Regions from separate parts of the Cytobacillus sp. BC1816 genome, predicted to be linked through region 4. Evidence: a T-box and tRNA genes for the amino acid it is inferred to sense, from the RefSeq annotation. Region 4 holds a T-box; the other regions hold tRNA genes.
What was found. The T-box of region 4 lies ahead of argS (arginine--tRNA ligase). A T-box ahead of a tRNA ligase gene usually reads a tRNA of that ligase, here a tRNA-Arg.
Positions count from the first base shown of each region.

Region 1: it has a tRNA-Arg gene. The T-box ahead of argS (arginine--tRNA ligase) is inferred to sense a tRNA for this amino acid. The anticodon was not compared.
Region 2: it has a tRNA-Arg gene. The T-box ahead of argS (arginine--tRNA ligase) is inferred to sense a tRNA for this amino acid. The anticodon was not compared.
Region 3: it has a tRNA-Arg gene. The T-box ahead of argS (arginine--tRNA ligase) is inferred to sense a tRNA for this amino acid. The anticodon was not compared.

Region 1 is NZ_CP195611.1:1,580,614-1,588,709, forward strand. Features, by position in the region: gene ACR42H_RS08375 (spore germination protein) at 1-1,383, shown strand, start outside; gene ACR42H_RS08380 (GerAB/ArcD/ProY family transporter) at 1,421-2,503, shown strand; gene ACR42H_RS08385 (Ger(x)C family spore germination protein) at 2,518-3,648, shown strand; tRNA gene ACR42H_RS08390 (tRNA-Arg) at 3,778-3,851, opposite strand; gene ACR42H_RS08395 (acyltransferase family protein) at 3,955-4,995, opposite strand; gene ACR42H_RS08400 (methyl-accepting chemotaxis protein) at 5,502-7,307, shown strand; gene ACR42H_RS08405 (PAS domain-containing sensor histidine kinase) at 7,473-8,096, shown strand, end outside.
Region 2 is NZ_CP195611.1:4,659,372-4,667,467, forward strand. Features, by position in the region: gene ACR42H_RS23680 (glutaredoxin family protein) at 29-277, opposite strand; gene rpoN (RNA polymerase factor sigma-54) at 295-1,626, opposite strand; tRNA gene ACR42H_RS23690 (tRNA-Arg) at 1,984-2,055, opposite strand; gene clpP (ATP-dependent Clp endopeptidase proteolytic subunit ClpP) at 2,360-2,965, shown strand; gene ACR42H_RS23700 (HPr family phosphocarrier protein) at 3,009-3,266, opposite strand; gene whiA (DNA-binding protein WhiA) at 3,296-4,246, opposite strand; gene ACR42H_RS23710 (gluconeogenesis factor YvcK family protein) at 4,365-5,342, opposite strand; gene rapZ (RNase adapter RapZ) at 5,339-6,232, opposite strand; gene ACR42H_RS23720 (8-oxo-dGTP diphosphatase) at 6,261-6,719, opposite strand; gene trxB (thioredoxin-disulfide reductase) at 7,168-8,096, opposite strand, start outside.
Region 3 is NZ_CP195611.1:4,216,278-4,224,373, forward strand. Features, by position in the region: gene ACR42H_RS21465 (2-isopropylmalate synthase) at 1-1,152, opposite strand, end outside; gene ilvC (ketol-acid reductoisomerase) at 1,139-2,161, opposite strand; gene ilvN (acetolactate synthase small subunit) at 2,209-2,727, opposite strand; gene ilvB (acetolactate synthase large subunit) at 2,724-4,445, opposite strand; T-box leader at 4,524-4,779, opposite strand; tRNA gene ACR42H_RS21485 (tRNA-Arg) at 5,251-5,327, opposite strand; gene ACR42H_RS21490 (metallophosphoesterase) at 5,472-5,990, opposite strand; gene ACR42H_RS21495 (XTP/dITP diphosphatase) at 5,987-6,598, opposite strand; gene rph (ribonuclease PH) at 6,600-7,370, opposite strand; gene ACR42H_RS21505 (GerMN domain-containing protein) at 7,547-8,096, opposite strand, start outside.
Region 4 is NZ_CP195611.1:215,487-223,582, reverse strand. Features, by position in the region: gene ACR42H_RS01225 (hypothetical protein) at 1-769, opposite strand, end outside; gene ACR42H_RS01220 (FtsW/RodA/SpoVE family cell cycle protein) at 1,135-2,319, shown strand; T-box leader at 2,350-2,606, shown strand; gene argS (arginine--tRNA ligase) at 2,652-4,337, shown strand; gene ACR42H_RS01210 (sulfite exporter TauE/SafE family protein) at 4,350-5,231, opposite strand; gene ACR42H_RS01205 (Dps family protein) at 5,415-5,852, shown strand; gene ACR42H_RS01200 (EamA family transporter) at 5,992-6,885, shown strand; gene ACR42H_RS01195 (mechanosensitive ion channel) at 7,135-8,096, shown strand, end outside.

The sequences.
Region 1 (8,096 bases), 1.4 Mb from region 4:
CCAGATTTGATGTGTAGAAAAATGGAATTGGGAAGGCAAACTATTCAAATCGTTTTTATGAAGAATTTAATTAATCAGGAAGTCCTAAATGAATATGTTATTAAATACATGCAAACAATTCCAGAAAAACACTTAAATTACACTTATTTGGTTAATAACATACCAATTGAGGAAATAAAAACTGAAATCGAAAAGAATGAGTTCATCTCATCTCTTTTAAAAGGATTTTCTTATATTTATTTCTTAAATGAGAAAAAAGGTTTTATGGTAAATTGCAATAATACTCTTGAAAGATCAATTGAGAAGGCAGAAACAGAATCATTAGTATATGGACCTAAGATATCCTTTACAGAGTCATTATCATCAAATATCAAGATTATCAGGCAAAACCTTAATGATTATAATTTGTGTACTGATAGCTTAACAATTGGGGAACGTGTTAAGAAGGAAGTAAGAATCGTATATATAAAAGATATAGCAAATGATGAAACACTAAATAACCTTAAAGAAAGATTAGAAAAAATAAAACCAGATAATATTAATGACAGTTCAGTTTTAGCGCAATGCCTAGAAGACGATCACTATACATTTTTTCCGCAGCTTCTATTAACAGAATTACCCGATCGATTTATTTACTCGATTTTGAACGGAAGAATTGGTGTATTTATGGATGGCAGTCCAGTAGCTATTATTGGGCCAGCTAACTTTTTTTCGTTCTTTGAATCAACAGAAGATATCTATTTAAGATGGTCGCTAAGTACATTTATACGATTTACTCGAATTTTTGCTATGATAGTATCTTTATTTTTAACTGCATTCTATGTAGCTACAATGACCTATCATTTTGAACTGATACCTTCTAAATTGTTGATTATAATAGGACAATCGCGCTCACAAGTTCCTTTTCCACCTTTATTAGAAGCTCTTTTACTTGAATTATTAATTGAATTACTTAGAGAAGCTGGTGCACGACTCCCTTCTAAAGTAGGTCAAACAATGGGGATTGTTGGAGGAATTGTTGTAGGCCAAGCTACAGTTGAGGCAGGTTTAACAAGTAATATTTTAATTATTATAGTTGCCTTCAGTGCACTAGGGGCTTTTCTGGCTCCTATTTATGAAATGGGTACTGCGATTCGAATAGCAAGATTTCCATGTATTATTTTGGCTGGTTTATGGGGTTTGAATGGGATTATGATTAGTGTTTGTATACTAATGGTTCATTTGTTAAAGCTTACGTCTTTAAATAAGCCCTATCTTGCGCCATTATATCCGTTCAGAAAGGAGGATTTAAAATACTTTCTATTTCGGCTCCCCCACCATTTTTATACCAAACGCCCTGTAGTCAATCGCACAAAAGATACAATTCGAATAAGGGAGAGGTAATAAAAAGTTCAAATTCACATGAAATTTGAGGTGGAAAATGAAGTCAAATGCCATTGTCAATGCCTTTATGGCCTTTTTTATTATACACACATCTCAATTTGGTATGGGTATCCTTGGAGCTCCAAGGATCGTGTATTTAGAATCTAAGAAAGATGCCTGGATTTCGGTTTTACTGTCTGGTATAGCTATTAGCTTTATAACTTGGATAATGATATCCATACTTAAACAGAATGAAAATCGTACGCTATTTGAAATACATGAAAATTTATTTGGACGTATTTTTGGCAGCCTCATTAATGTCGTAATTGTCGTTTACTTTATGGCAGTTCATTATTCAATCACCATAAGTTATGTTGAACTATCACTTACGTGGGGTTATGAAGGTCTCTATGAATGGGTCGGTGTTCTATCATTAGTTTTGATAACAATTTATGGTGTGTCTGGCGGATTCAGAGTTGTTGCTGGTATTTGTTTTTTATCTTTTATTATTGTCATATGGATGTTATTCGTATTGTATCAACCTCTTCAAAGTTTAAATCTCGATAGAATATTACCCATTTTATCGACTAGTCCGACTGAAATTATGAATGGAGTCTACAAAAGTAGCTATACAATGTTGGGCTTCGAGGCGTTACTTTTTCTTTTTCCATTTTTCAAGGAGAAAAATAAAGTTCACTTATATAGTCAACTGGCAATATGGTTTACAACATTTCTTGTTTTAATCATTACCATTTTCTCTATATTGTTTTTTAGCTCAAAAGAATTAGAGGTAAATATCTGGCCATTTGTCAGCATTATCAGTACTATGCGTTTTCCGTTTATTGAGCGCTTTGAATTTTTAGTAGTTTCAATATGGATAATCGTAATTTTTCCTAACTTGTGTATATCGTTATTTTTATCTTCCAATGGTGTTAAACAGATTTTTCGCATAAAGCAGAAATATGGAATATGGATAATTTCAATTATCATTTTTATCTGCAGTTTTTTTATCACCAAAAGAGTTGATAATGATTATTTTATAGATAAAGTTGCTCAAATTGGATTTTATTTATGGTTTGTATACCCTGTAGTTTTATATGGCATCATTACCATTAAATCAAAAATCGTTGGTCGTTCATAAGGGGAGTTGAAATAATGAAATTAAGATTCTTTATTTTTGTTTGTACCCTTATCTGTACTTCATGTGTCCCTCCAAGCAAAATAATCGAGATGCAGGGTATTTCAACTATTCTTGGTTTTGACTTACTGGATGATGAGACTTACAAAGGCACAATAAGTCTTTTGCAATTTGACGGTTCACAGGGAAAGACAAGTACTACCATTTCTGCTGAGGGTTCTACCAGTAAAGAAATTCGACAAAGGCTGGAGCAGCAAACAAGTCATGACATTTCCTCTGGACAATTAAGAACCATCTTATTTGATAAAAAAATGGCTGAGGAAGGGATATTTTCATTTCTTGATACGATGCTAAGAGACACCAGCATAAATCCCCTCATATTCTTAGCGATCACAGACAAATCGGAGGAAACGATAAATAGTAAAGAATATGAAGAGTTTCCTGAAATGGGTTCCTATATGTATCAGTTACTGGACAAACATGAGAAAAAAGAAATGTTAATAAACTCTAACTTGCATGACTTTGTTTCCGCATTATATGAGAGTGGCATTGATCCTACGCTGCCTATTATAAAAAATATTAAAGGTGAAGCACCTTTTATAGAAGCAGTAGCATTATTCAGGGATGATAAAATGGTTGGTTCTATTTCTTTAATCAAAACCTTCTACATAAAATTATTCACTAACAAAAATGCTTTCTTAGGGGATTTAACCTTAACGATACCTTCTGATAAATTAGAGAAAACTGGAGTACTTATCTCTGAGAATGCAGAAAATGAAAAGTATAAAATTACCTTACACCCTATCAATTATCACGGGAAAATTGAGGTAGTCAATAATGAAATAGTAAACTTAAACGCGTCTATTTCAGTTTCAATATTAGAAACTCAGCCATCCGCTTCCATAATTGATAAAGAATCAACAAGAAAATTAGAGCGCTTGATTGGTGAAGAACTTAAAAATGAATTCGAGAAAATTCTTGAGGAATTAAAAATCTTAGAAACAGATCCCATAGGAATTGGAAGAAAAATAAAAAGTTTAAGGAAATATTCTCATTTAAGCAATGGAGAATTAAGTGAGAAGTATTCTGCACTAAAGATAAAGCCAAATATAACTGTAGAAATTAAGCGGCCTGGAGCAGTTAATTAGGAAAAAATTTCGTTCCGACCCCAAACCGACCCCAAACTTGGAATTCAAAGGTTTATGACTACTCAAATTGAATAAAATAAAAAAAGCAAAACCCTTCATATAAAAGGGTTTTGCGCTTTTCTTTTGTAGCGTCCCAGGCGAGATTCGAACTCACGACCTACAGCTTAGGAGGCTGTCGCTCTATCCAGCTGAGCTACTGAGACAAAATAATATAACACAGTTACTTATTATAATCCCATAATCAAAAATGGTCAATGGTTATGCCTAAATTAAAAACCGGCCAGTAATACCTGACCGGTTTCTATCCTAGCTTGTAAGTTTTTTACGGTAAAATCTGGCATATGCCTTTGATTTATCTTTTAGCTTCTTTAGCTGTGATGTTTTCAGTTCTATAATAGGCTGGGCAAATGAAGTAATCAGTTTGCTTGAGAGAAGCAAAGTCAGCAGCAGCGATATTCCGGCAAGCAGCAGGAAGTTTTCCGGTTTGCTGAAAAAGCCCTGTACATCACTTTCCCTGAATACTCGTACAAAGAATCCGTGAAGCAGATAGACATAAAGTGTATTTTTCCCTAAATCAGTAAAGAAATATTGTTTGCGGGGAACAAAAGCAAAGAAGCTAAAGACCATAATTAAACTTAGGACATAAAAGCCCAATCTCGTTAAGACCGCCCCAATCGAAGCTGCCCCCATTTCAGTATATGGCTTTGAGCCAAGCAGCCACTTATAATCCACTTCCGGATAGAGATAAAAACCTATAAAAACTACAGCAAAAATAGCTAATGCACTAATTCTGAACTTTGGCTGGAATAGCGCATAAAAATGCTCCTTCTTTAAATAATACCCCAATAGGAATAAAGGAAAGAACACAAATGTTCTGGATAAACTTAAATAATTTGAGATCCAATCGGCATATCCGACAGCAAGCCCGATAATAAAAGCAGCTGCCAGGGAATATACAGCTTTATACTTTGCAAAGAATAGAAGCATGATATTCCAGCAAAACATGCTGATCAGGAACCATAAAGACCAATGCGGGTTAAAAGGATCCAACTCAAAGGTACCTTTATTATATAAAAAATAAAAGAAGATCGAATAAATAACCTGAAAAATAATATATGGCAGTATGAGCTTTTTTGCAATTTTCTTTATATAGCCTTTTTTATAAAAGCCTTTTGCAAAAAAGCCGGATACCAGTATAAATGCAGGCATATGGAACGTGTAGATTACCTTATATAAAGTATAGATTGTTTCATTATCTTCAATAAAAGAGCGGAGTAAATGTCCGAAAACGACAAAGAAGATTAAGATAAACTTCGTGTTGTCGAAGTAATAGTCACGTTGTTTCATAAGTCCTCCTCTATTAAAGACCCCCATAAATTCTCTTTCTTTCTTTACCCACTTTAACATGAAGGAAACTTCTTTTCTCGTGTAAATAGAAGGTTTAATTTACAGAAAAAGTAAAGGTTTCGAACTCTGAAATTGCTGTAATACTACTAAAAAATTTCTGTTATACAAAGAAAACTTGCTTGTTAGCTCATATATTATATGGGTTGAAAGGTTAATGTAAAATCTGTTTCAAATTTTATTTAAAGAAGATCATTTTTGTCGCAGATAAAAGGGATTAGTTCGATTAGTATGTCATACCTGATGCTGACGTGTAGAAATCAGGCTTTTAAAGGTAAGAACTTAAAGGGAAAAGGGGAAGGGAAAGCTGTACTAAAATAAAAAATTGGAAAAATAATCTTCAAATGTCTTTTTTGTTCTATTATAATGAATTGAAAGAATAGTAAAAAAGAATTAGATATATACTAGTTCAATTGTTCGCATCTGGTTCAATCATAAAGGGGGAAGTTATGTTGAAAGGGGTAAGAAAATTTATACCTGGCAAGAAGGAAAGAAAAGAATCGTCCAAGTCAAAAAAGTTTAAAATAGGCAAGTATTTAAATAAAATGGCTAGCACGAAGTGGTGGAAGAACCTGAAGCTTGGCCAGAAATATGGGGTTGCGCTTTTTGTGACCATTGGACTATTCACGGTTTCCACCGTTCTTACTTTCTTCTTGCTGACAATTGCCAATTCAAAACTGGAGATTGTTAAGGAGTCTGGGGAAAAGGCCATTAAGATTACTGAATCAGCGGCCACTTTTCATCATAAAGGGAGTACGATTGGAAACTTTATCATTGACTCCAACCCCAAACATTTAAAAACATTTGATGAGCTGACGGAGGATTTTAATAAATTGAAAGAGGAAATTTCTCCAGAACTGAGCGATTCAAAATTAAAAGACCTTTTTAGACAAATCGATGAAAATGATCAAAAAATCACCAGTTTATTTCATGATGTCATTGAACCTGAAGTGAAACTGCAGCATGCAAGAGAATATAGGCTGGGGAAACTGCAGGCAGATAATATTATTACTGAAACGGTTGATAAATTAAATACCCTTAGCAGCATGATGAAAGAGGATCAGCAAAAGGCTGTGTCTTCTGCTAAATCTGGTCTTATCCTTACTTTAATAGTACTTGGTATTTCAATCATTATCTCTGCTATCCTGGGAATCACAACCATCCTTTTTATCGGAGGTATAATTTCTAAAAAACTAAATGCCATTGTCCAATTCTCAAATGAGATTTCAGGAGGAAACCTCAATGCGGATTCAGTGGAATATGAGGGTGATGATGAAGTAGCACAGCTTAGCAGAGCCATGAATTCCATGAAAATAAAACTGCAGACCATGATTCAGGAAATTAATGCGGTTTCAGGGTATGTGACAGAAAGAAGCGGAGAACTGAATATTACTGCAAATGAAGTAAAGGCAGCCAGCCAGCAGGTGGCTTCAACCATGCAGGAACTGTCCGGAGGAGCTGAGGATCAGGCGGGTTCTGCAACGCGTTTATCTTTAATGATGGACGAGTATCTGGAAAAAGTGAAAGAAGCTTCATACAGCGGCAATGAAATAAAGAGTGCTTCCACAGAGGTGCTATCGCTTACTGAAAATGGAAACAAGCTAATGAAAGAATCCCAGGAACAAATGAGATTAATTAACCAAATAATGAAGTCTTCTGTTGACAAGGTAAATGGACTTGATGATCAGACAAAACAAATTTCCAGATTAGTTAAGGTTATAAAGGAAATTGCAGACCAGACCAACCTTCTGGCATTAAATGCAGCAATTGAAGCAGCCAGGGCCGGTGAGCATGGAAGAGGTTTTGCAGTAGTGGCAGATGAGGTTAGGAAACTGGCTGAGCAGGTATCATTCTCGGTTTCAGATATCACTAAGATTGTCGGTGGTATTCAAAAGGAGTCAAACGGTGTGGCCACATCACTTCAAACAGGCTATGTTCAAGTTGAAAAGGGAACCGAGCAAATTCAATTGACAGGACAAACATTTCAGAAAATTTATGAGGCAGTTAACTCAATGTCCACAAATGTCAGTGACATTTCCCGCAGCCTCGAGCAGGTATCCATTAATTCTGCCCATATGAACCAGTCCATTGGCAGTATTGCCGCAGTATCTGAGGAATCTGCTGCAGGAATCGAACAAACGAGTGCCTCAATGGCTCAGACTAACCATTCAATGGAGGAGATCTCGGATAACGCACAGTCCTTGTCGGAATTGGCAGAACAATTAAATGAGATGATTGCAAAATTCAAATTGTAATATCCAGGCATACTCTTGACAGGGTATGCCTTTTCTTCTCTCCCAAACCCTTTGATATGAAAAATTAATAGGATAGTTTTCTCGGAGATTTAAAGGTTTTAGTCAGATTTTGTAGAAATATTTAATTAATTGCATACCCCAATAGGAGGAAATAGAGTGGTCATTATGAATCAGGAAATCAGGAGACTCTATGCCAGGATTGAGACTTTGGAAAAGGAAAATAATATTTTGGCCAATGATAATTCACCTAAATATAATATATTCTCACGCTCAAATGATGGAATTTTAATTTTTGATTGCCTGGAGAGAATTGTTGATGTTAATCCATCATTTGCTGAAAGCCTAAAGATGGATAAACAGCACCTGATCGGCAGGAGCCTGTCTGACTTCGTGCCAAAAAATTGGCATTTCAAGATTGAAAAGCAAAGGGAAATATTAAAGAAGAAGGAAAGTGTCCGGGGTATTCTTCCAATATATAACGGCAGAACGATAATAGAGTTTGATTTTACTACCAGCATCCTTAATGAAGGCGGCCTTTATATGTGTATATTAAGAGATGTAACGAGTAAGCGGCTCCTCGAACGGAAAGTGAAAAAGAATGAAGAGCTGTATGCTGACCTATTTACCGAAGCCCTGGATGGAATCATTTTTTGGCGTGGGAATGGTGAAATAATTGATGCGAATGAAGCTGCTTGCCGAATATTTGAATGTACCCATGATGAGCTTCTCAATAAAAAGATAAAAGATTTTGTATATGAAAAATCGGAAAGATACAAAAGCATTGTTAAA
Region 2 (8,096 bases), 900 kb from region 4:
AGTGAGTATTGAAATCAACTGATTAATCTCAGTTTTTTTCTGTAAGCGCTTCACTTAGCGTAATGACATCAATATGCCCGAACTGCACTTCATCCCCATCAATTTCAACAACCGGGATCATGAGCCCATACTTCTCTGTCAGTTCATCGCTCCCGTCAATGTCTTTCTCAATTAAGTTAAAATCGTACTCTTTCTTTAATTCCATTATTACATCCTTGGCTTTATCACACAGCGGGCATCTGCTGCGTGTATAAAACACGACCTCTGGCTGTTTCAATCAGCAAATCTCCTTTGTCAGTCATACCTTTTCCGTTTAGATGATGATGGGATGCCCAGCTGATCCCGATATTTTGCAATCGTCCTTCTGCTGACAACCATCCCCTCTTCTTCCTTCAGCAGCTTCACAAGCTCCTGATCGGATAAAGGCTTTTGCTTATTTTCCTTTTCTATCATTTTACCAATAATCGTCTTGACCTGCTGTGAAGACGTATTTTCATCGGATGTAGTTTTAATCGTGCTTGAGAAGAACGACCTGAGCTCATACGTCCCATATGGCGTTTGCGCATATTTTTCACGGACAGCACGGCTGACAGTTGATTCATGAATATCGAGCTCATCTGATATTTCCTTCATGGTCATCGGCTTCAGATGTGAAGGTCCTTTTATAAAAAAGTCCTGCTGTTTTTCAACGATTTTAAGGGTCACATTCGCAAGAGTCTCTTTTCTCTGCTCTATGCTCCTCATGATCCATTGATAATCCTGCTGCTTTTCCTGAAGAAAGCGGCTGACATTCCGGTCTCCAGAGGCCGCAAACTTTTTATAATAACCTTCATTAAAACTGATTTTAGGAAGCACTTCATCAAAAACACTTACAGAAAAAGAGCTTCCATCCCACTGAATTATCACGTCCGGTGTTATATATGCGGATTTCTCACTTTGGAAGGATGAAGCCGGCCGTGGATTCAAGGTCTGCACGAGGTCGAATACCTCCTGAATCTCTTTTAGCTCCACACCAAGCTGCCTGGCAATCTCTTTCCATTTCTTCTCCGCAAAAAAGGTAAAGTATTCATCTATAATGATTTCAGCCAGTTCATTTCTCTCTGGCAATCTCTTAATCTGCAGGGAAAGGCACTCCTGAAGATTCCTGGCGCCAACACCAGCAGGCTCGAGTTCCTGCAATTCTTCAAGCATCTGTTCCATATTTACAAGAGGCATCTGGAGAGCCTTGGAGGCTGTCTGTAAGTCTGCTCGCAAGTAACCGTTTTCATCAAGGCTCTCAATAAGATGCTCAATTACTTTTTGTTCGTCCTTGTTTAATTTCAAATGAAGCTGCGACTTCAAATATTCATCCAGCATCATCGTCTTTCCGCAGCCAATCTGCTCAATCCAATTAATTTTATCTTTTTCGACTTTTATTCTTGTCGGTTTGACACGGTCATAACGTGGATCCATCGTCTGGACTTGACCGGACTCTACTTTTAAAAGGGGATTTTCAAGTGCCTTGCTTTCCAAAAAAGCAGAAAGCTCCTGTGTGCTGTATTGCAGAAGGGCAATCGCCTGCGTCAGCTCCTGTGTCATTGTTAATTTCATTGTCTGCTGCTGCCATAACCCAGCTTTCAAATTCATCATACATTCCCCCTGTCCTCATTTTACAATATTCCCGGTAAATGTTGTATGGAAATATCTTGGCAAATACAATCACACCGGCACTTCTCCATCTTTCTGAATACTTCACAATATGCATGGAAGAGGGAAGAATATTCATTTTTCATGGTGAAAACTGCGGATTTTAAGGATTTTTTTGAAATTCAGGCTTAAATTTAGGAAGTTTTTTAGATTTATGTGCGGATAGATGAATCTTATTTGCGGATAAGGGCCATTTTCTTGCGGATAAATTTTTTTATGTGCGCATAGCTGAATTTATTTACGGAAAGCGAAAAAAGTAAAAACTCCCTGTCCAAATCAGACAAGGAGTTTTGGCAGCGCCCTCGGCAGGAATCGAACCCACATCTTAAGAACCGGAATCTCACGTGCTATCCGTTGCACCACGAGGGCAGTATTTTTATAGCTGGCTGACCAAGCGCTCAGCCGCTACGATAACTAATTATATGATATGTTTATTCACTTTGCAAGTCTCCTTTTTGTTTAAAAATTGGAACAATGGGTATCATGGAATGAGATAGCACAGCACAGAAAAAAGTGTCGAACGAATCAGACACGATTTCCATGCGATTTGTTTGACCTTAATTGACCATCAGTGTATCATGATAATACATAGGAGTTAAAGAATTTTCTTTACTTGGAAGAACATGCTTGATCATCTTGTGTGATGACCTTATCTTGAAGGAGGAATTGGAAAATGAACCTAATCCCTACAGTTATTGAACAAACAAACCGCGGGGAGCGCGCTTATGATATTTACTCCCGCCTTTTAAAAGACCGCATCATTATGCTGGGAAGCGCAATCGATGACAATGTGGCAAACTCAATTGTTGCCCAGCTTTTATTCCTTGAAGCTGAAAACCCTGAAAAAGATATATCCATTTACATTAATAGCCCAGGCGGAAGCATTACGGCTGGTATGGCTATTTATGATACGATGCAATTCATCAAGCCAAAGGTACAAACCATCTGTATCGGAATGGCAGCATCCATGGGTGCTTTTCTTCTTGCTGCTGGTGAGAAAGGCAAGCGTTTTGCCCTTCCAAACAGTGAAGTCATGATTCATCAGCCGCTAGGCGGAGCCCAGGGACAGGCGACTGAAATCGAAATCGCTGCAAAGCGCATTCTTTTCCTTCGCGAAAAACTAAACACAATTCTTTCAGAGCGCACTGGACAGCCGCTTGAAGTCATTGCGAAAGACACTGACCGCGATAACTTTATGACAGCTGAGAGAGCTCTTGAATACGGTTTGGTTGACCAAATCATTACAAGAAACTCTTTGGATGAGAAGAAAGATAAATAAAAAGAATAAAAAAACAACTCGCATCTTCCCGATGCGAGTTGTTTTAGTTTTCCTTTTGAATATAGTTCGCAAGTGCCTCAAGAGCTTCGTTTTCGTCGTTCCCTTCGGCCTTGAGGGTAATGACTGATCCTGAGCTTACAGCCAGGCTCATCAGCCCCATTATGCTTTTGGCATTTACCTTCTTACCGTCCTTCTCCAGAAATATATCGGATGAGAACCGATTGGCCTCCTGTACGAACAATGCAGCCGGACGTGCCTGTAATCCTGTTTTCAGCTTAACCTCAACCTGTTTTTCCGCCATTGTATATCTCCTCCCTGCTGATCCCTCTGTCAGTGAGCATCTATAGTGTCGCCCACCCGGAGTTTCTCAGCGATTTCATCTATTTTTCTTAATCTGTGATTAATACCCGATTTACTGATATTCCCGCCTGAGACCATTTCCCCAAGCTCTTTTAAAGTGACATCCTGGTAAGCTACACGCAATTCAGCAATTTCCCGCAGTTTGTCAGGCAGAACCTGAAGTCCGACAGTTTGATCGATGAACCGGATATTTTCCACCTGGCGCAGCGCAGCTCCGATTGTTTTGTTTAAGTTCGCTGTTTCACAATTTACGAGTCGATTGACCGAGTTTCGCATATCGCGGACAATCCGGATGTCTTCAAATCGGAGCAGAGCTGCGTGTGCACCAATAATATTTAGGAACTCCGTAATTTTTTCGGCTTCCTTTAAATACGTGATATAGCCTTTTTTCCGTTCAAGCGTTTTGCTGTTCAGCCCGAACGTATTCATCAGTTCACACAGGGAGTCATTATGCTCCTTGTAAAGTGAAAATATCTCCAGATGATAGGAGGAGGTCTCCGGATTATTTACCGATCCCCCGGCAAGGAATGCACCGCGCAGATAAGAACGCTTACAGCATTTCTTTTTAATGAGCTCCTTGGAAATATCGTGTGTAAATACGAATCCCTCACTTAAAATTTTAAGATCATCCAGAATCATGCTGGCCTGTTCCGTTAGCCTGACAATATAAACATTGTTCTTTTTCAGCCGCATTTTTTTCCGGACCAGGAGCTCGACCTGAACGTTGTAATTCCTTTTAATCAGAGTGTAAATCCTTCTTGCAATTGCTGCATTCTCCGTCTGAATATCCACAATCAATTTCCGGCTGGAAAAAGAAAGTGAACCATTCATCCTGATCAAGGCGGACAATTCCGCTTTGCCGCAGCAGTCTTTTATTTCCAGGTTCGTCAATTCTTTTTTCGTTTCCGAAGCGAAAGACATCCCTTCACCCCCTATCCGCAAAAGCGCTAAGCCAGTAGCATATAAAAAGATATTCTTCACTGAGCAAACGTATGCACAGTTTATTTTTTACCGGCAAAAGCCCTTTCACACCTGTATATTACGCGTTAAAACGCCTATTGGTTTCATGTAAAAGTAAATTATATAGCATTTGGGCAACTTCTTTTGTATCATGGCGAATGATCCCGCCTTCGTGGCTGACAATTTCACCGTGTATAATTTCAAGGCCCAGTTCCGTAAGAGCGCCTGTATCATATACAACAGGCTTCGCCATTTCCTCGCTGTACCGCTCCTGAATATGGGCAGGAATTTCCTCATTGTTTACCAGAATGGTATTGATAAAAGCACAGTCCATATGATCATACAGTGCTTTTACATGATTACTTGCCGTATAATCGAGCGTCTCTCCTGCCTGAGTCATTAAATTGCATATATACACCTTTTTCGCTTTAGAATGACAGACTTCACGTCCCAGTCTAGGGACAAGCAGGTTTGGAAGAATACTGGTATATAAGCTTCCTGGCCCTATGATGATCATATCAGCCTGTCTGATTGCCTGCAGTGATTCTGGCAGGGCTTTAATATTTTTAGGCGTTAAAAATACCCGTTTAATTTTTTTGCCGGAATAAGGAATCTTTGATTCTCCCGATACTATGGTCCCGTCTTCCATTTCGGCATGAAGGACCACACTCTGGTTGGCAGCCGGCAATACCTTTCCCCTTACGTTTAACACCTTGCTCATCTCCTGAATTGCATGAACAAAGTTTCCTGTAATCGAGGTCATGGCCGCCAGAATTAAATTGCCAAGCGAATGCCCGGATAACTCATTGGATGTCGCAAAGCGGTGCTGGAACATCTCCTCAATAAGCGGCTCCACGTCTGAAAGAGCTGCCAGCACATTTCGGATGTCACCGGGCGGCGGGATATGAAGATCATTTCTCAATCTTCCTGAACTGCCGCCATCATCGGCAACTGTCACAATGGCAGTAATATCAACAGGGTATTGTTTCAATCCCCTTAAGAGGACAGGAAGCCCTGTTCCTCCACCGATGATGACGATTCTTGGCTGTCGGTTCATTTGATGTTTTCCTTTCTCCTCTCGATGTCACGGTGCGTGATTGCCGTATGGTAATCCTTGCTGAAGTGGTCAGCAATATATTCTGTCAGCGCCACCGAGCGATGCTGGCCTCCCGTACAGCCGATTGCAACGACCAATTGAGCTTTCCCTTCCCGTTTATAATGCGGAAGCATGAAGCTCAGCAGCTCCGTAACCTTTTCGAGAAATTTACTTGTTTCGGTCCATTTCAGCACATAGCTGGATACCTCTTCATCTAATCCTGTCTTCGGCCTCATATGCTCAATATAATGCGGATTCGGAAGGAACCGGACATCGAATACCAGGTCGGCATCAATTGGAATTCCATGCTTAAAGCCAAAAGACATGACATTAACCGTAAATATAGTTTTTCTATTCAATGAGAATTCCGTTAGAATTTTCTCGCGCAATTCCCTTGGTTTCATTTGTGATGTGTTATAAATAAGCTGGGCCCTGCCTTTTAATTCTTCGAGCAGCTCCCGTTCAAGCTTTATGCCTTCAAGAGGCAATCCTGATGGTGCAAGGGGATGGAATCGTCTTGTTTCTTTATATCTTCTGACGAGCGTCGAATCATCTGCATCAAGATATAAAATTTGCGGGGTGACCCAGGATGTCTCGGATAATTCATCCAGCGCTTTAAATAAGTGGTCAAAAAATTCACGGCCGCGCAAATCCATCACCAATGCCACCTTATTCATTTTATTCCCTGATTCCTTCATAAGTTCAAGGAATTTCGGCAGCAGAGTCGGCGGCAAGTTATCTACACAGAAGAAGCCAAGATCTTCAAAGCTTTGGATTGCTACTGTTTTCCCTGCCCCTGACATCCCCGTAATAATCACCATTTGAGTATCATTAACTGCACCCGTACTCATTCATAATTTCCCCCTGTATCTGTCAAATTCAGCTTGGATCCAGCCTGTAACTAAGCAGTTCAAAATCAGGCGTATACGTAAACGTTCCATAAATCATGCCCTGTCCATGAATCATATACTCCAAAATATGTGAATCTCCGGCAGCCATCGGCAGATTCTTAATCTCTGAAAACGGATGCCAGCGAAGCTTGCCTTCCTCTGATTCATCCAGGTTCAGCCCATCAGAAGCTGTAGCAAGGAAAGTAAACATCATCCACTCCTGTACAACCTTATCGCCATCCTTCATGATGAACGTGAAAATGCCTTTAATATTCGGATTGCGCAGATAAATGCCTGTTTCTTCCCTGAACTCACGGATGCACGAGTCCCTCACTGATTCACCCGGCTCCATCTTTCCGCCCGGAGCCACCCACCAGCCTCTTCTCGGCTTCTGTAAAAGCAATACTTTATCGTCTTTCAGTAACACACAGTTCGTGACTCGCTGCAACACATTTCACCTCGAATTTTCCGAAATCATACCGCTGCCGCCTTTTCATGAAATCGCTTAAAGTAAGGGCTGGCTAACGTTCTTTTCTTATTCATTTCATTATACTATTTTTGTCTTAGAGCCACAATGAATACAGGTTTCCAAAAAACATTCTTCAAAACATACTGTTACGCAAAAAAAGAGCACAGGCATGTGCCTGTGCTTTAAAAGGATTATATCTTTAAAAGGGGGTCAATTTCTATTCCTATATTACCCGAAATTTATTTCATGAAGGTTACAGGAGAATTAAAACCGCATGACTTTTTGTAAATCTTTTCAACCAGTGGCTATTTTTTCTAAGTAACAAAAGCAGAAGCGCCTTGCCCACCCCCGACACCTCGAGGGGGCAGGCGCTGAGCTGGACGTAAATAAAAGGCATACAGCCCATAGGACCATATGCCTGCTCACATTATTTCTTCGCTTTAAGGCGTTCTTGCAATTCTTCCACATAGTGCTGGGCACTTTGAGCAGCGATGCTTCCATCACCTGTCGCTGTAACAATTTGGCGAAGGGATTTTTCGCGGATATCCCCGGCTGCAAAAATGCCTTCCACCTTTGTTTCCATTCGGTCGTTTGTTTCGATATAGCCATTGCTGTTCGTGATGCCAAGGCTTTCAAATGGCTTGGAAAGAGGAACCATGCCGATATAAATGAAGACACCATCTGCTTTGAATTCTCTTTCATCCCCTGTTTCAGTAGATACAAGCGTTACGCTGCCTACTTTTCCGTCCTTATCATTGACTTCCTTCACTGTAGTGTTCCAGATAAAGTCAATTTTTTCATTATCAAACGCACGCTGCTGCAGAATCGCCTGCGCACGAAGCTGGTCCCGTCTATGAACGATTGTCACTTTAGAGGCGAAACGAGTCAAATATACGCCTTCCTCAACAGCAGAGTCACCGCCGCCGACTACAACAAGCTCTTTGCCTTTAAAGAATGCTCCATCACAGACTGCACAATAAGATACACCGCGTCCGCCAAGCTCTTTCTCACCAGGAATGCCAAGCTTTTTGTATTCGGCACCAGCAGAAATAATGACTGAGCGTGCTTTATATTGCTTCGATCCAGCAACAACAGTTTTATATTCTTCGCCGTCAATGATTTCTTTAATATCTCCATACGCATATTCAGCGCCAAATTTCTTCGCATGATCAAACATTTTGGTGGATAAATCCGGCCCTAAAATATGGCCAAAACCAGGATAGTTTTCAACTTCTTCTGTATTGGCCATTTGTCCGCCCGGAACACCGCGTTCAATCATTAGAGTAGACAGATTTGCACGAGATGTATATACAGCTGCCGTCATTCCTGCCGGGCCAGCGCCAGCGATAATGACAT
Region 3 (8,096 bases), 1.3 Mb from region 4:
GGAGAGCTTCTCTTCAAGTACGATGGCCGCAAGGTCGTCGTCTGTCATCTCTTTTTTGCGGTCGGCCAAATCTTTGAAAACTGTGAATAGCCGGTTTGCTTCTTCATCTGCTACTTCAAGTCCCAGTTCACTCAGGCGGTTTTTAAAGGCATGGCGTCCTGAATGTTTTCCAAGCACCATGGAATTGGATTGGAATCCGACTAGATCAGGGGATATAATTTCATAAGTTGTTTTTTCCTTCAGTACCCCATCCTGGTGTATTCCTGATTCATGTGCAAAAGCATTTCTTCCGACAATCGCTTTATTGGCTGGTACCACCATGCCTGTCAGCTTGCTGATCAGGCTGCTCGTTCTGCTGATTTCCTGAAGATTCAGACGGGTGGAAGCCTGATAATGATTATTTCGGATATAAAGGGCTACCGCCAGCTCCTCCAATGCCGCATTTCCTGCTCTTTCACCAATCCCGTTAATAGTGCCCTCAATCTGCGTTGCTCCATTTTCTATAGCTGAAAGGGAATTAGCTATGGCCATTCCCAAGTCATCATGGCAATGAGCAGATAAGGATACTTTATCAATAGAAGGAACATGATTTCTTAAATATTGAAAAATCTCTCCATATTCCTGCGGTGTTGTGTATCCAACAGTATCCGGTATATTAATGATCCTCGCCCCAGCCTGGATTACCTTTTCGATTATTTCAGCAAGAAAAGGCAATTCCGTCCTGGTAGCATCCTCCGCAGACCATTGGACGATCGGGAACTTTGAAGCAGCATACTTAACTGTTTCCACTGCTGTTTCAACCACTTCTTCTTTCGTTTTCTTTAACTTATATTGTCTGTGAATCGGAGAGGTTGCCAGGAATGTATGTATCCTTGGCTCAGCCCCGTCCTTCAATGCTCCCCATGCGGCATCTATATCAGAGATAACTGCTCTTGCCAGGCCTGTGACCGAGCAATTTTTAATCGTCTGGGCAATTTTCTGTACAGAAGCAAAATCACCTTTTGACGCTGCAGGAAAACCAGCTTCAATAATATCAACATTCAAGCGCTCCAGCTGCCTTGCGATTTCTAACTTTTCGGAGAAGTTAAGGTTTACACCGGCCGATTGTTCCCCATCTCTTAAGGTTGTGTCAAATATCTTAATTGTTCGCACTTACGACCACTTCTTTCTTCTTGCTGCTATTGACAAACGGCATCATTTTGCGAAGCTCTCTTCCAACCTGTTCGATCGGATGCTCATTTTCTCTTTGATTTACGGCATTGAATACCGGTCTATTTGCCTGGTTTTCCAGAATCCAGCCTTTAGCAAAATTGCCTTCCTGGATATCTTTCAAAACTGCCTTCATTTCTTCTTTCACTCTTGCATCTACCACCCGCGGGCCGCTGACAAAATCTCCCCATTGAGCAGTATCTGAGATGGAATAGCGCATTCCTTCCAGACCGCCTTCATACATAAGGTCAACGATGAGTTTTAGCTCATGAAGACATTCGAAGTATGCCAGTTCCGGCTGATAGCCAGCTTCAGTAAGAGTTTCAAATCCTGCTTTCACCAAAGAGGTCAACCCGCCGCATAGCACTGCCTGTTCGCCAAACAGATCTGTCTCGGTTTCTTCTTTAAACGTTGTTTCCAATGCACCTGCGCGAAGAGATCCAATGGCTTTAGCGTAAGCAAGGGCCAGTTCCTTCGCTTCCCCCGTTACGTCCTGATGGACTGCAAACAGTGCTGGGACACCTGCATCCTGTTCATATGTTCTTCTGACCAAATGGCCTGGTCCTTTAGGTGCTACAAGCAGTACATCACACTCTTTTGGAGGCACAATCTGATTAAAATGGATATTAAATCCATGTGCAAACATTAATGCCTGGGTTGATAGATTTGGTTCGATTTCTTCCTTGTATACTTTTGGCTGGAGTTCATCCGGCAATAAGATCATCACTACATCAGACTGTGCAGCAGCCTCAGCGACCGAATATACCTGGAAGCCGTCTTCTTCTGCTTTTTCCCAAGATTTTCCTTTTCTAAGACCGATTACAACTTCAACTCCGCTGTCCCTCATGTTTAACGCATGCGCATGTCCCTGAGAACCGTATCCGATGACCGCTACTTTCTTTCCGTTTAAATAAGCTGCATTTGCATCTCCGTTATAATACATTTTTGCCATGTTTTATCTCCCTCTCCGATTAAAATAATATTTTAGTATTAGATTTATTAAACAATGGAATATGATTTGGACTGCTGTGAAGTACGCTGTGTTCCTCTAGGGAATGCCGTTGTTCCCGTCCGGGCAAGCTCTTTGATTCCATAAGGTTTAATGAGTTCAATGAAAGCTTCTACTTTATCAGATTCACCTGTAATCTGAACGGTCATGCTATCCTTGCTGACATCAATAACAGAGGCTCTGAAGGGTTCAATCAAGGAGTATATTTCATTCCTTGTATAAGGGACCGCCTGAACTTTAATGAGGGCGAGCTCCCTTGCCACTATCGATTGATCCGTGATATCAGTCACTTTTATCACATCGATTTGCTTGTTTAGCTGTTTAGTAATTTGTTCACTGGCACTGGAGTCCTCAACATGGACCACACAAGTGATGCGCGACATCCCTTCATGTTCAGACAGGCCAACTGAAATGCTCTCAATATTAAAGTTTCTTTTGGAAAATAAATTTGTGATTCTGTTTAGAACACCCGGCCGATTCATCACAGTCAGGCATATGACTCTTTTCATGGTTTTACACCTGCCATTTCATGAAGTCCTTTTCCAGGTGCAATCATCGGATACACGTTTTCATCCGGATCCACCCGGAAGTCGATAAGTACTGGTTCGCGGTTATGAAGCACTTCATCCAATAATTCTTCAGCTTCTTCTTCAGATTGAATGACATATCCTTTTATTCCGTAAGCTTCTGCCAATTTTACGAAAGATGGCTGTACTGGAATTTTGCTGTGAGAGAAACGGGATTCATAAAATATCTCCTGCCATTGCCGAACCATGCCAAGGGCCATATTATTAAAAATTATAATTTTCACCGGCAGGTTCATTTCCTGTATAATGGCAAGCTCCTGTGTTGACATCTGGAACCCTCCGTCTCCGCAAATAGCGAGTACGCATGCTTCCGGGTCGGCCAGCTGAGCTCCGATGCTGGCGGGGAAACCAAACCCCATTGTACCAAGCCCTCCTGATGTCACCCATCTGTCTGCCTTATTAAAGCGGTAGTATTGGGCTGCCCACATTTGATGCTGTCCTACGTCTGTTACGACGATGGCATTCCCTTCCGTTTTTGAATGGAGCATTTCCATGACTTTCTGAGGCTTTAATCGTCCAGATTCTTTATCATAGAAATATGGATATTCCTCCTGCCACCTCAGGATGGTTTCCATCCATTCTTTATGGGCCGGGGGTTTTCCATCCTGCAGAATCAGCTGCTCAAGAGCTTCTTTTGCATCTGCCACAATCGGAATGGACGTTGGAACGTTCTTGCCGATTTCAGCAGGATCAATATCAATATGGGCGACTGTTGCATGTGGTGCAAAATGCTGTAAGTTTCCTGTTAGTCTGTCATCAAATCGGGCTCCAATATTTATCAGCAAGTCACATTCTGTGAGTCCCATATTGGCTGTATAACAGCCATGCATCCCTGCCATTCCGATAAATAATGGATGATCTGCGGGGAACCCGCCGAGGCCCAGGAGTGTGTGAATAACAGGAACCTGCTGCTGCTCTGCGTACTCTTTTAATTCTTTGGATGCTCTTCCATGAAGCACGCCAGCACCAGCCAGGATGACAGGCTTTTTCGATCTGCTGACCGCTTCAGTTAATTTCCTTATTTGCAGGTAATTTGGTTTTAATGTCGGCTGATATCCCGGCAGATTCACTTCCTTTTCTTCCTCAGGCTGATCTGAAACTCCCGCAGCAATGTCTTTAGGGATATCGATCAGTACCGGTCCTGGCCTGCCGGTTGAAGCTATATAAAAAGCTTCTTTAATAATTCTCGGGATATCTTCAATGCTGCGGACCTGATAATTGTATTTTGTAATTGGAGTGGTTATCCCCAGGATATCTGCCTCCTGAAAGGCGTCTGATCCAATGACTCCCGTTGCCACCTGGCCTGTAAAAACAATCAGCGGAAGTGAATCCATCATTGCGTCTGCAAGCCCGGTAACAATATTAGTGGCTCCTGGTCCTGAAGTGGCAATTACAACACCCGGCTTTCCAGATATACGGGCATACCCTTCAGCAGCATGAATTCCTCCCTGTTCATGACGCGGCAGCACATGAAGAATCTTTGAATGATACAGTTTGTCGTAGAGTGGAAGAACAGCTCCTCCAGGATAACCAAAAATCACTTCAACATTTTCTTTCTCCAAGGCTCTTAATAACAGATCAGCACCGGTGACAGGATGTGTCTCCGTTTTTGTTTCTGTTAAGGCAGCTTCCTGCAGCATTTGTTGATAACCTCCTCATGTTTTTTACTCCAATATAAAAAGCCCTTCCACCCCTAAAGACACCTATCGATTGTAGGTATAAGGGATGAAAAGGCTTTGATAACCTGTTCCACGGTACCACCCTGATTCACGCTTATAGTGCGTGCACTCATGAACAGCCACATGCTGTCCGTTTTGATAACGGGTGAAGAACACCCGGCAGCCCCTAATCGAACATCTTTCAGGACTGCGCTCAGAGGTGAGTTCATTTTAAGAGGGCATTACCGGTTTTCAGCAGGTCCGGCTCTCTGTGAATGCCTGTCATAAAACTACTTATCCTCTTCTACGCTTTTCCTATTCTGAGATTTTGATCTCATTACACTAACGCTTTAAATCATTGAATTATTAAATAAAAAAAACCCAAAATACTTATTACAAGAATGATTTCACTGAGATGAAGGTTATAATTCTATTTAACTTAAAGGTGTGAATTTCTTATATTGAGGACTATCTTACGCCCATTTTTATCAGCCGTCAACACCCTTTTTATGAATTATTTGATAATTTCGATTAGTCTGTTTTCGTGTATCCGCTTACATTGTTGATATATTCACATTCTCTGGGACAAAAAAATTTTAGATAATTTTTTTATTAAGGGAAATAACACCTGAAATGCGGTTTGAAAATTTAAGAAATTCTAAAATATTTAAGTACTGAAGGCTCTGCTGGCAGACTTCTGCCATTAAAACTAAATTAAAAATAAAAAAACTCACCAAAAAGGTGAGTAAGAATTCGGTAAGATATGTAGTGCTGCCAGATGTGTAAATGGCGTCCCAGGAGAGATTCGAACTCCCGACCGACGGCTTAGAAGGCCGTTGCTCTATCCTGCTGAGCTACTGGGACGTATTGAATATTTTTTCTTGATTGAGATTAATTAACTCAACGACAAGATTTATTATATTAGACAAATGTTAAGAAGTCAACACTTTGTAAGATATTTTTTTATTATTGAGGGAAGACTGGCTTCCCTCAGTTATTATATTCAAATTAATCGCTTTTTACCAGAGAAAAATTTTGTGTCAGTTCAGGAATTTTCCCATTAGATAAGTCATACACATCCAGTGTAACAGCCTTTCCCCTGGCTTCCAGTATGACATAGGTTTTTTCCTTTCTTCCTCTCGGCAGCCGTATGCTCCCAGGGTTAATAAATAATATCCCATTAGACATTTCAGCTCCCAGACCATGTGAATGGCCAAAACATACGATATCTGCTTCCATTTCACGTGCTTTGTATGACAGATTCATTAAGGTAGACTTAACTGAATATCTGTGGCCGTGTGTGACAAAAAAGCGGAGTTCTCCAGCTTCTTCTATTCTATCCTCCGGGAATGCTGCCTCAAAGTCACAATTTCCTCTTACAGCAGCGTAGCCTCTTAATGATTCATGATCTGCCTGAAGCTCAGAATCTCCGCAATGAATCATCAGATCCATATCAGGATGCATTTCGCGGATTTGGCTGAGTTCAGAGGTTAACCCATGGCTATCACTGACTATCAGAACCTTCATGAGTACTCAGCTCCGGCCACGAAAGAGGGAAGCAGCGCCTCCAGCTGTTTTAGAGCATTCGCCCTATGACTGATCTGGCTTTTTTCCTCCGCCATTAATTCAGCCATTGCTTTATCTTTTTCTTCCGCAAAGAAAATAGGATCATAGCCGAATCCATTAGTCCCTCTCTTTTCTCTTAAGATATGGCCTTCACAAGTCCCTGCAACTGTTACAGTAGTTTTTCCGGGTGCAGCGATTGCAAGAGCGCAATAGAACCGCGCCTGCCGCTGATGATCCGGAGTGCTTTCGAGCTCATCGAGAACCTTTTCCATGTTTTTCTGGTCGTTTTTTTCTTCTCCTGCATAGCGGGCGGAATAGATGCCTGGCTTTCCACCTAGAGCATCAATGATCAATCCAGAATCATCGGCAATTACCATTCTCCCAAAAGCTTCAGAAACGGCTTCCGCTTTCAGAATGGCATTCTCTTCAAACGTGCTTCCTGTTTCCTCTACATCGTGAAAATCAGGATAATCCAGCAGCGTTTTAACTTCATACCCAAGAGGTTTGAACATCCGTTCAAACTCTCTGGCTTTGCCTGCATTTTTGGTAGCGATAATCACTTCCTGCATGCTATGACCTCCCCTCCAGCTTTTCTCTTTTGCTTTGAATGCTTTCTGTGATATTCACTCCAAGCGCAGCCTTTTGAAACTCAAACAGCTCTGATATGCCTTCCTGTGCAGCACCCAGCATTTCCTGCAGCTGGGTATAAGAAAAAGTCGCTTCTTCACCCGTTCCCTGAAGCTCCACAAACTCACCGCTGCCAGTCATAACGATATTCATATCTACTTCCGCTGAGGAGTCTTCAATATAATTCAAATCCACTGCAGTCTGCTTGTTTTTAAGAATTCCCACACTTGTGGCAGCAAGAAAATCATTGATTGGGTAGTGAGTAAGCTTCTTGCTGCTGTAAAGTTTATCCATCGCCTGTGACATAGCGACAAAGGCTCCTGTAATGGATGCTGTCCGGGTCCCTCCATCCGCCTGGATTACGTCGCAATCAAGCCAAACCGTTCTTTCGCCAAGTGCTTCAAGATCCACCACTGCACGGAGAGCACGGCCGATCAGACGCTGGATTTCCATTGTTCTCCCTGAGATTTTCCCTTTTGCAGATTCCCTGATATTTCTCTGTTCGGTTGCTCTTGGAAGCATGGAATATTCAGCTGTTATCCAGCCTTTCCCCTGTCCCCTCATAAAAGGAGGGACCCTCTCATCGATACTTGCTGTGCAAATCACCTTCGTGTCTCCCACAGTTATAAGGACAGAGCCCTCAGGATGCTTTAAGTAATCTGTTTCAATATGTATAGGCCTAAGCTGCTTCGGTTCACGTCCATCTGCACGCATAAGCTGATTCCCCCTTCTTTTGCTTATGTTAAAAAAATTATTTAGCCAGGGCATCGCCCTAAGTATGTTTTTGTCCAGGTACATTGGCATGCCTTCATTTTACCAACAAAGAAGAGGCGGCATTAAATGCCAACCTCTTTTTCCTGTTACTATATAGTATAACAAAATCTGCACTATTAAAAACTTCCTGTATTCACATTTTCAGGGCGGGTTACAGGCTCAGATAGTTTTTGGCCATCCTCATTGACAATCTCTGCTTTGCCATCGACTGTGACAGCCACGCTTTCGATGCCCTTTTGTTCTGTCAGTGAAAGGACAAGTGCATTCAGCAAGTGCTTGGAAATCATTTTCTCTTCGAAGCTGCTGAAAACATTTTCATTGAAGTTTAATGTGACTTTTCCTTCTTCAACTTTTGGAGCGTCAAGCAGCTCTACATCCGGAAGGAAGTCTGTCACCAGATTGGAAGCATAGTTCGGCCCTTTTATCAGTTCGGATACAACCGCTTCAACTTTATTGTCGATATCATTGCTGACACGCTTGGTGACAGGCACGTAATAATAGTTTTCTTCATCCCCGCCCAGATAATAAACGGTAATCGGCTTCGTATTCGTGATATCCACTACTTCCGTTGTATCCATGTTTATTCCATTGGCTCTGCTCAACGCCGAACTGACTGGAGTGCCATTCACAGGCATCTCCTTTAATTCATGTCCGTTTAATGTCAGC
Region 4 (8,096 bases):
AGTATATTTTCCATTCCCTTGTTTTCTTATCAAACACAACCTTCGCCTCACATGGCTCTTTTACAATGGCTTCATACTCATCATACATATCATCCATATTCGCAAAGTCACCAATAATCCAAATAGGAATTTCTATCCGGACCCGATTCTGTTCGATATCCTTAATGGAAAGGACCGCTCCTTCTTTCATAAGAGCTTTTAAGGAAAGCAGGACATCTCTGGTGATTGGAGGATACGTCTTTTTCTTTTTTATGCCAAGGAGCGTTTTTTCGACTTTCATCTGTCCCATTTTACCGGGGATTACTTCCCCAAGCATGCGGTAAAAATCGTTCAGATCGCGATAATATGTGCGGTTAAACCAGCCATCATCATGGGCAAGGTACACATAGCGATTGCTCAGATAATTGTAAAAAGGCGGCTTAAGATGTTCCTTGACATGGCCGAGATAAAGGAGCTCAGCAATTGTCTGGCCGGGAAGCTCATTCACCGCTTCCTCTTCCTCGAAATCAATCCAGCAAAAATCGCCATAGCCATATACATCATCCTCAACCAGCCTGCCCAGCTTGTCCCTTGACACATAATCAAACATCGTGTGGGTATTAAAGTCCCCATGCTCAAAACGATGCTTTAACAAAAGCAGATTATTAATAGAATCTGAGAGAGTATGGGCAAACTCTGCAAACTCAATTCCATAAGTCATCACATACTGATCCTGTTCATTAAGATGGATGTAGATGAGATCACGAATAGCATGATTCCTTCTTTTCAATGGCGAAACCTCCGAACCGTTACCCAAAGTGGTGTTTTCAAAGAAAAGCACTGGGCTAGACAGATAAGAATAGCGCAAGCGCCTTCACAAATTAGTAAAAAGACAGCTTCTTTTGAAACTGCCTGTTAAATATCCAGTATTTTATTCTCTTATTGTAGCAAAAATAGCTGAAAATATCTTGCCGATGAGAAAAAATTTTAAATTGCATCATTCCCGGATTTTTTGAAAATACAGGAAACCATCATGCTGATTCATTCGTCTAACTACATGCAGAGAAAAAATGTAATCTGTTCTCCATTGTAAGGGTTATTTTTCTTTGTTAGGATAAAAATGTAAAAAAAGGTAAAGAAACCAGGTGTATACAAATGAACAAGAATAATAGATTCTCAGACCGATTCGATTGGACGTTATGCTTTCTTCTGCTGCTATTTTTCCTCATCAGCTGCATCGCTATTTACAGCGGACAATCCTCCAATCAATATGAAGGGAATTTTGTCGTCTCACAAATAAAAAATTATGTTGTCGGAGCTATCATTGTGGCAATTGTCATGTATTTTGACAGCGAGCAAATCAGAAGGCTTACTTGGCCGCTGTACGGTTTAGGCATCCTATTGCTTGTCGGGTTATTCATTGCACCGGATAGCATTGCACCAGAGCGCAAAGGGGCTACATTGTGGTATATCATTCCTGGACTTGGTTCTGTGCAGCCTTCTGAGTTTGTTAAGGTATTCCTTATCATTGCCCTCAGCAAAATCATCGCTGACCACCATCTGAAATTTCAGGCAAAGACCGCAGGCACGGACTTTTTCCTTCTAATCAAATTAGGGGCAGCCACATTGCCCCCATTAGGATTGATTATTATTGAAGACCTGGGTACCGCCCTTGTCATCATCGCCATATTAACAGGAATCATCCTGGTTTCCGGAATCACCTGGAAAATCCTTGTTCCGATTTATGGGATCCTGGGCGCCTTTGCAGGAACCGTTCTATATCTGGTCATCATAGCACCGGAGATTTTGGAGAAGTACCTTGGGATAGACCCCTATCAGTTCAGCAGAATTTATTCCTGGCTTGACCCGGTTAATCACAAGCAGGGAGCAGGAATGCAGCTGTACAACTCCATGCTCGCAATCGGCTCAGGATTAATATCCGGTAAAGGGTTTACTGACAGACAGGTGTATGTGCCTGATGCCCATACTGATTTTATTTTTAGTGTCATTGGCGAGGAGTACGGCTTCTTTGGTGCCAGTGTAGTAATCAGCCTTTTCTTTCTGCTCATCTATCACTTAACTAAAACCGGCTTGGAGACGACCGACCCTTTTAATACCTATATTTGCGTCGGGGTCATCAGTATGATCACGTTCCATGTATTTCAAAATATCGGTATGACTATTCAGGTACTGCCAATCACCGGCATTCCGCTTCCGTTTATCAGCTACGGCGGAAGCTCGCTTATGGGAAACATGATGGCGATGGGACTGATTTTCAGCATTCGCTACCATCATAGAACTTATATGTTTTCAACAGATTCAAATTATGTTGCAAAATAATTCCAACAGCGTATAATAACATTAATATATTTAGTGTCTATGATGAAGAGAGTAGCAAAGGGCTCTTTCCTAAAAGCGAGACAGGGGCGGTGCAAGCCTGTCGGAAAACCTTTTTGCGAAGCGCACTTCGGAGATGCATAGCTGAATGGAAAGTAGGCTATGCCGGGTTAGGAGTCCCGTTACCAAACCTCATAAGGAATGCGTTCAAATATTAGGAAACGTCCTTTCGCAAGAGGTCCTTTGGACAATCAGAGTGGTACCGCGGGCAGATTCAGCTCGTCTCTATATTTTTATAGAGACGGGCTTTTTTATTTTCCAGGAGGTGTAATATGATCAATTTCAAAGCTATTTTCACAGCTCAGCTGGCTTCAGTGCTGAATGGGCAGCTTTCTGACGAAGCAATTGCAGACTTAATTGAAGCGCCAAAGAATCCGGCACATGGCGATCTTGCTTTTCCTTGTTTTACACTCGCCAAAGCATTCAGGAAATCACCTGCCTCCATTGCTGAAGAGACAGCATGCCTGATTCAGGGACCGCATATCGAAAAAGCTGAGGCTGCTGGTCCTTACATTAATATCTTCTTTTCCAAAGAGTCAGCCGGTGCAGGCATAATGGAAAAAATCTTAAACAAAGGTAAGGAATATGGGCAGCTGAATGATGGCGCAGGCAAAACAGCCGTGCTTGATTTCTCTTCGCCAAACATCGCAAAGCCCTTCTCCATGGGCCATTTGCGGTCTACAGTCATTGGAAACGCCCTAGGCAGTCTAGCTGAAAAATGCGGTTATACAGCGGTCAGAATCAACCACTTAGGCGACTGGGGCACACAATTCGGCAAGCTGATCACCGCTTATAAAAAGTGGGGCAGCCCGGATAAAGTGAAGGAAAATCCAATAAAGGAACTGCTTAGCCTTTATATACGCTTCCATGAAGAAGCAGAAGCTAACTCAGCCCTTGAAGATGAAGCGCGTTCCTGGTTCAAAGAGCTTGAAAACGGAAATGAGCAAGTTCAGGCACTGTGGAGCTGGTTCAGAGATGAATCATTGAAAGAATTCCAGCGGGTTTATGATATGCTTGGCATTCATTTCGACTCATACAATGGCGAAGCCTTTTATAATGATAAAATGGAGCCCGTCATAGAGGAGCTGACGGCAAAAGACCTGCTGGCTGAGTCTGAGGGTGCAGAGGTGGTTCAACTGCCTGACGAAGGCCTTCCTCCATGCCTGATAAAAAAATCCGACGGAGCGACCCTGTATGCAACACGGGATCTCGCAGCAGCTTTTTACAGAAAAGAAACTTATCAGTTTGATCACTCCCTATACATTGTCGGTCAGGAACAGAGCATCCATTTCAGGCAGGTTAAAAGCGTTATCAAAAAGATGGGATATGAATGGGCGGATAATATGACACACGTCCCATTTGGCCTCTATTTAAAAGATGGAAAAAAGATGTCTACCCGAAAAGGCAGAGTCATCCTTCTTGAGGAGGTCCTGAATGAAGCAATCCTTCTCGCAAAGAATAATATCGAAGCTAAAAATCCCGGCTTGGAAAACAAAGGTGAAGTCGCTGAAGCAGTCGGCATCGGGGCTATTCTGTTTCATGATCTGAAAAATGACCGCATGAATAATATTGAATTTTCACTTGAAGATATGCTGACATTTGAAGGAGAAACAGGACCCTATCTGCAATACACCAATGCCCGGGCCTATTCCCTGCTCCGTAAGGCAGACGATGTCCCATCTGCTGAAAATGGGCTATCTGATTCTTATAGCTGGGAAATTATCAAGCTGCTCTATCAGTATCCTGAAAAAATCAGACAATCTTATATGCAGCTTTCCCCTTCTGTCCTGGCTAAGTATTTGATTGATGTGGCTCAAGCCTTCAATAAATACTACGGACAGGTAAGAATATTGGAAACGGATAACGGCGTCAAATCAAGACTTGCCCTTGTCAAAGCAGTCACAATTGTTCTTTCCGACGGCATGCAAACACTCGGCATGAAGGTGCCCCGGCAAATGTAAAAGGAGAGGCCATTATGGTCTCTCCTTTTTTGCCTTTATGCGGGCATTTGCTTTCTGCACTTTCACAAGGCTTCTTACTAAAAATCCGCCGACAAAGATGGCCATCAGCACTAGGCCGGTATAATTCAAATGTATTAATTTCAAAATCACACTTGCCACTGTAGCCATATATAAGGCTCCTAGCATATAGGTGATCTCTTCGTTTTCAAAATAGGAGGTAAGCCTTGCTCCAAATTGTGATCCTATCAGGCCTCCTGTTACGAGTGAAATGCCAATCCAATAATCAATGCTGACAGTAGAAGCGTAGGATAGGAAGCCTGCGGATACGATTAACATGACAGCAAACAAGCTGGTCCCTACTGCTTTCTTCGGCATCATCCCTAAATAGGCAACCGATAAAGGCACCATAATAAAGCCGCCGCCAACACCTAATGTCGTAGAAACAAATCCTGCAAAAAATCCAATCAGCACCATTTTCACAATGGATGGAGAAAGTTCAGAAGGCAGAACGGCACTGGTTGATTTTCTCCCTCTTTTTAACATGCCCAAAGCAAAATAAGACAGCAGAATGATATAAAACAAAGGAACTGCCCACGTATCCCAGCCCTTTTCCTCAAGAAACAGCACAAATGGGTGGGCGGCCTGAGTAGCTGCCATGCCGCTTAGTCCAAGAATCAGCCCTTGCTTAAGCCATATATTCTTCATCCTGATATGAGCGAAAATGCCTGAAAGAGAGGTGCCAATTGAAAAAAGCAAACTCGTGGTGATTGCTTCTACCGGAGAAAAGCCAAACAGCATGAGTGTCGGAGTAAGAATGAATCCCCCGCCTACCCCAAAAAAACCAGAGAGCACACTAATAAGCGCTCCGAGCGCAATAAATAAGAGATATTCCATTAAAAATCCTCACTAACCTTTATGTCTTGCCAATTAAGCGGTACTATATCACTTTACCATAATCAGCCATGGTTATACTGTGGATTTTGAATTTACCTTATTTATAATTATTATAAATAAGTATTGATTTTAATTTAGTATTTGTTATAATAAATATATAAATGATTTAGGGGGAATATAACAATGGAAAAATTACATGCAGCATTAAATGTACAAATCGCAAACTGGAGTGTTCTTTATACTAAATTGCACCGCTACCACTGGTTTGTAAAAGGCCCACTCTTCTTTACCCTTCATGAAAAGTTCGAAGAATTATATAATGAAGCAGCGGAAGTTGTGGATGAGTCAGCTGAACGCCTGCTTGCAATCGGCGGCTCACCGGCAGCGACATTAAAGGAGTTCTTAAGCATCACTACTCTTGAAGAGTCCAATGGGGAAAAGAAAGCAGAAGATATGGTTGCTGCTCTTGCTTCCGATTATAGACATATTAAAGAACAATTAATTTCTTTAGCCCAGCTTGCTGAGGAGCAGGGAGATCAAGTGACAGGCGACTTTGCCATCGGTCTTATGGAGAAATTGGATACGCATATTTGGATGTTAAATGCCTACTTAGGAGAATAATCGATAATAAAGAAAGAGTCAGTGAGAAAAATCACTGGCTCTTATTTTTGTGAAGAAAAAAACCGTTCCCTTAAAGGCTCACTGAGATGTTATGATTGACCTGATTGCCTGATATCATCTTCTGAAAGGAGTATCCATAATGGCAAACTTAAAATATTCATTATTTATTTTTCTGGGCGCATGCAGTTATGGCATTCTGGCATCCATTGTGAAGCTCGGACTCCAAGCCGGCCACTCTGTTCCTGAATTGACTGGAAGCCAATATTTATTTGGGCTCCTTTTGCTGTTGCTTTCTTTCCCATTTATCAAAAGAATGAAAATCACCCTTAAACAAACAGCAGCTTTATTATTGACCGGTGCCTCCCTTAGTTTAACAGGCATTCTATATGGAATGAGCCTTGATCGGAATCCGGCCTCCACCGCTGTTGTCCTCTTATTTCAGTTCACCTGGATAGGAATTCTTTTAGAAGCCCTATATGAAAGAAAGATGCCCAGCAAAGCAAAAGTCATTTCTTCGATCTTGCTTATTATAGGGACTGTATTTGCAAGCAACCTGATTAATTCCGGGTCACATCCTATTAAAGCTGATGGACTGATCTATGGCTTATTATCTGCTGTTACATTTGCCGTATTCATTTTTGCGAGCGGCAAGGCAGGTAAAGGAATTCCAACCATCCAGAGGAGCATCTTCATCACATTTGGCGGTCTTCTTCTGGTTGCAGCTGTTTCAGGCCCCGTCATAATAAGCGGTGGCATACAGCTAGAGGGCCTGTGGAAATTCGGGCTGCTGATGGCATTATTCGGCGCTATTTTCCCAATTGTATTCTTTGCAATCGGTTCACCTCATTTAGATTCAGGTCTTGCCACGATTGTAGGTTCTGCCGAACTCCCGGCCGCTGTTGCTGCTGCCATGCTGATTCTTGGCGAAAGAATTTCAGAAACACAGACTTTCGGAATCGTGCTGATCCTGATTGGAATAAGCATTCCGCAGTTCTCATTTAAAAAAGCAGCAAAGAATCGTTTTAGCACGTAAGGAGTTTTTACGGCAAAAATTATTTTGAGGAGACTTTGGAGATCCACTCCAAAGTCTTTTTTCTTTAAAGGCTGTTGCACCGGGTTCGGACTCATTTGACCAGAATTCACCTCCTACTGTCCGAATTAGCGCAGGATTCTTTACGATATTCTCCTTCATAAAGGACTATTTAAAGAAGACTGTTTACTCCTAAAAGCAGTGGGTATATGAAAGTATGCATTCTACAAATTCTTTTAAGGAGTGACAATATTGGACAATAATCGGTACTGGGGCGGATTTGATTACCTTTTGGCCAAACTGCCTGATTTATTATTAGCACTATTAGTATTATTAGTTGGCTGGATTATCGCAAAAGCAATCGAAAAAGCCCTTTTAAAAGGCCTGCGCAAAACCAGCCTTGATGACAGAGTATTCCCTGATAAAGCAAATAGAAAATATTCATCTGAGAAAATAATCAGCAAGATTATTTACTATCTGCTTTTAGTGTTCGTGTTTATCTTGTTCTTCAATATATTGGACCTCGATATTATCGCTGCACCGCTTGTGGGCATGTTCTCCTCCATCATGGCAGCAGTGCCGAGCATTTTAAAAGCAGCTCTAATTCTATTATTCGCATGGCTGATCGCCACTGGACTCAGCCTGCTGATCAGAAAGAGCGGCAGAACGCTCAAAGTTCATGAAAAGCTGAGCAAATGGAATTTAACAGACAATAAAGAGCAGCCTGCCAATGTTATTGATAACGCAGCTAAAATTGTTTTCTACCTGACATTGCTGGTATTCCTGCCGGCTGTATTGGGAGCTCTAAACCTGAATGGAATTGCCGGACCGTTCACCGGCATGCTTGAAAGCATCCTTGCCTTTTTGCCTAAGCTTCTTGCAGCAGCCCTGATATTATTTGTCGGGTGGTTTGTTGCAAAAATCGTCCGCGATATTGTAACGAATTTCCTGCAGGCTATTGGAAGTGAAAAACTAACCGCAAGACTTGGCTTAAACCGATTGTTTGAAGGGACAAGCCTGGCATCTGTAATTGGCACAGTTGTGTTTGTGCTTATTCTGATCCCAACAGTCATTGCCGCTCTCGAGAGATTGGATATTGAAGGCATTTCCGGACCTGCCATTGCCATGCTGAATGACGTCCTGACGATGCTGCCGAATATTGCTGTAGCTATATTCTTCGTGCTAATTGGCGTTTGGCTCGGAAAATGGGTCCG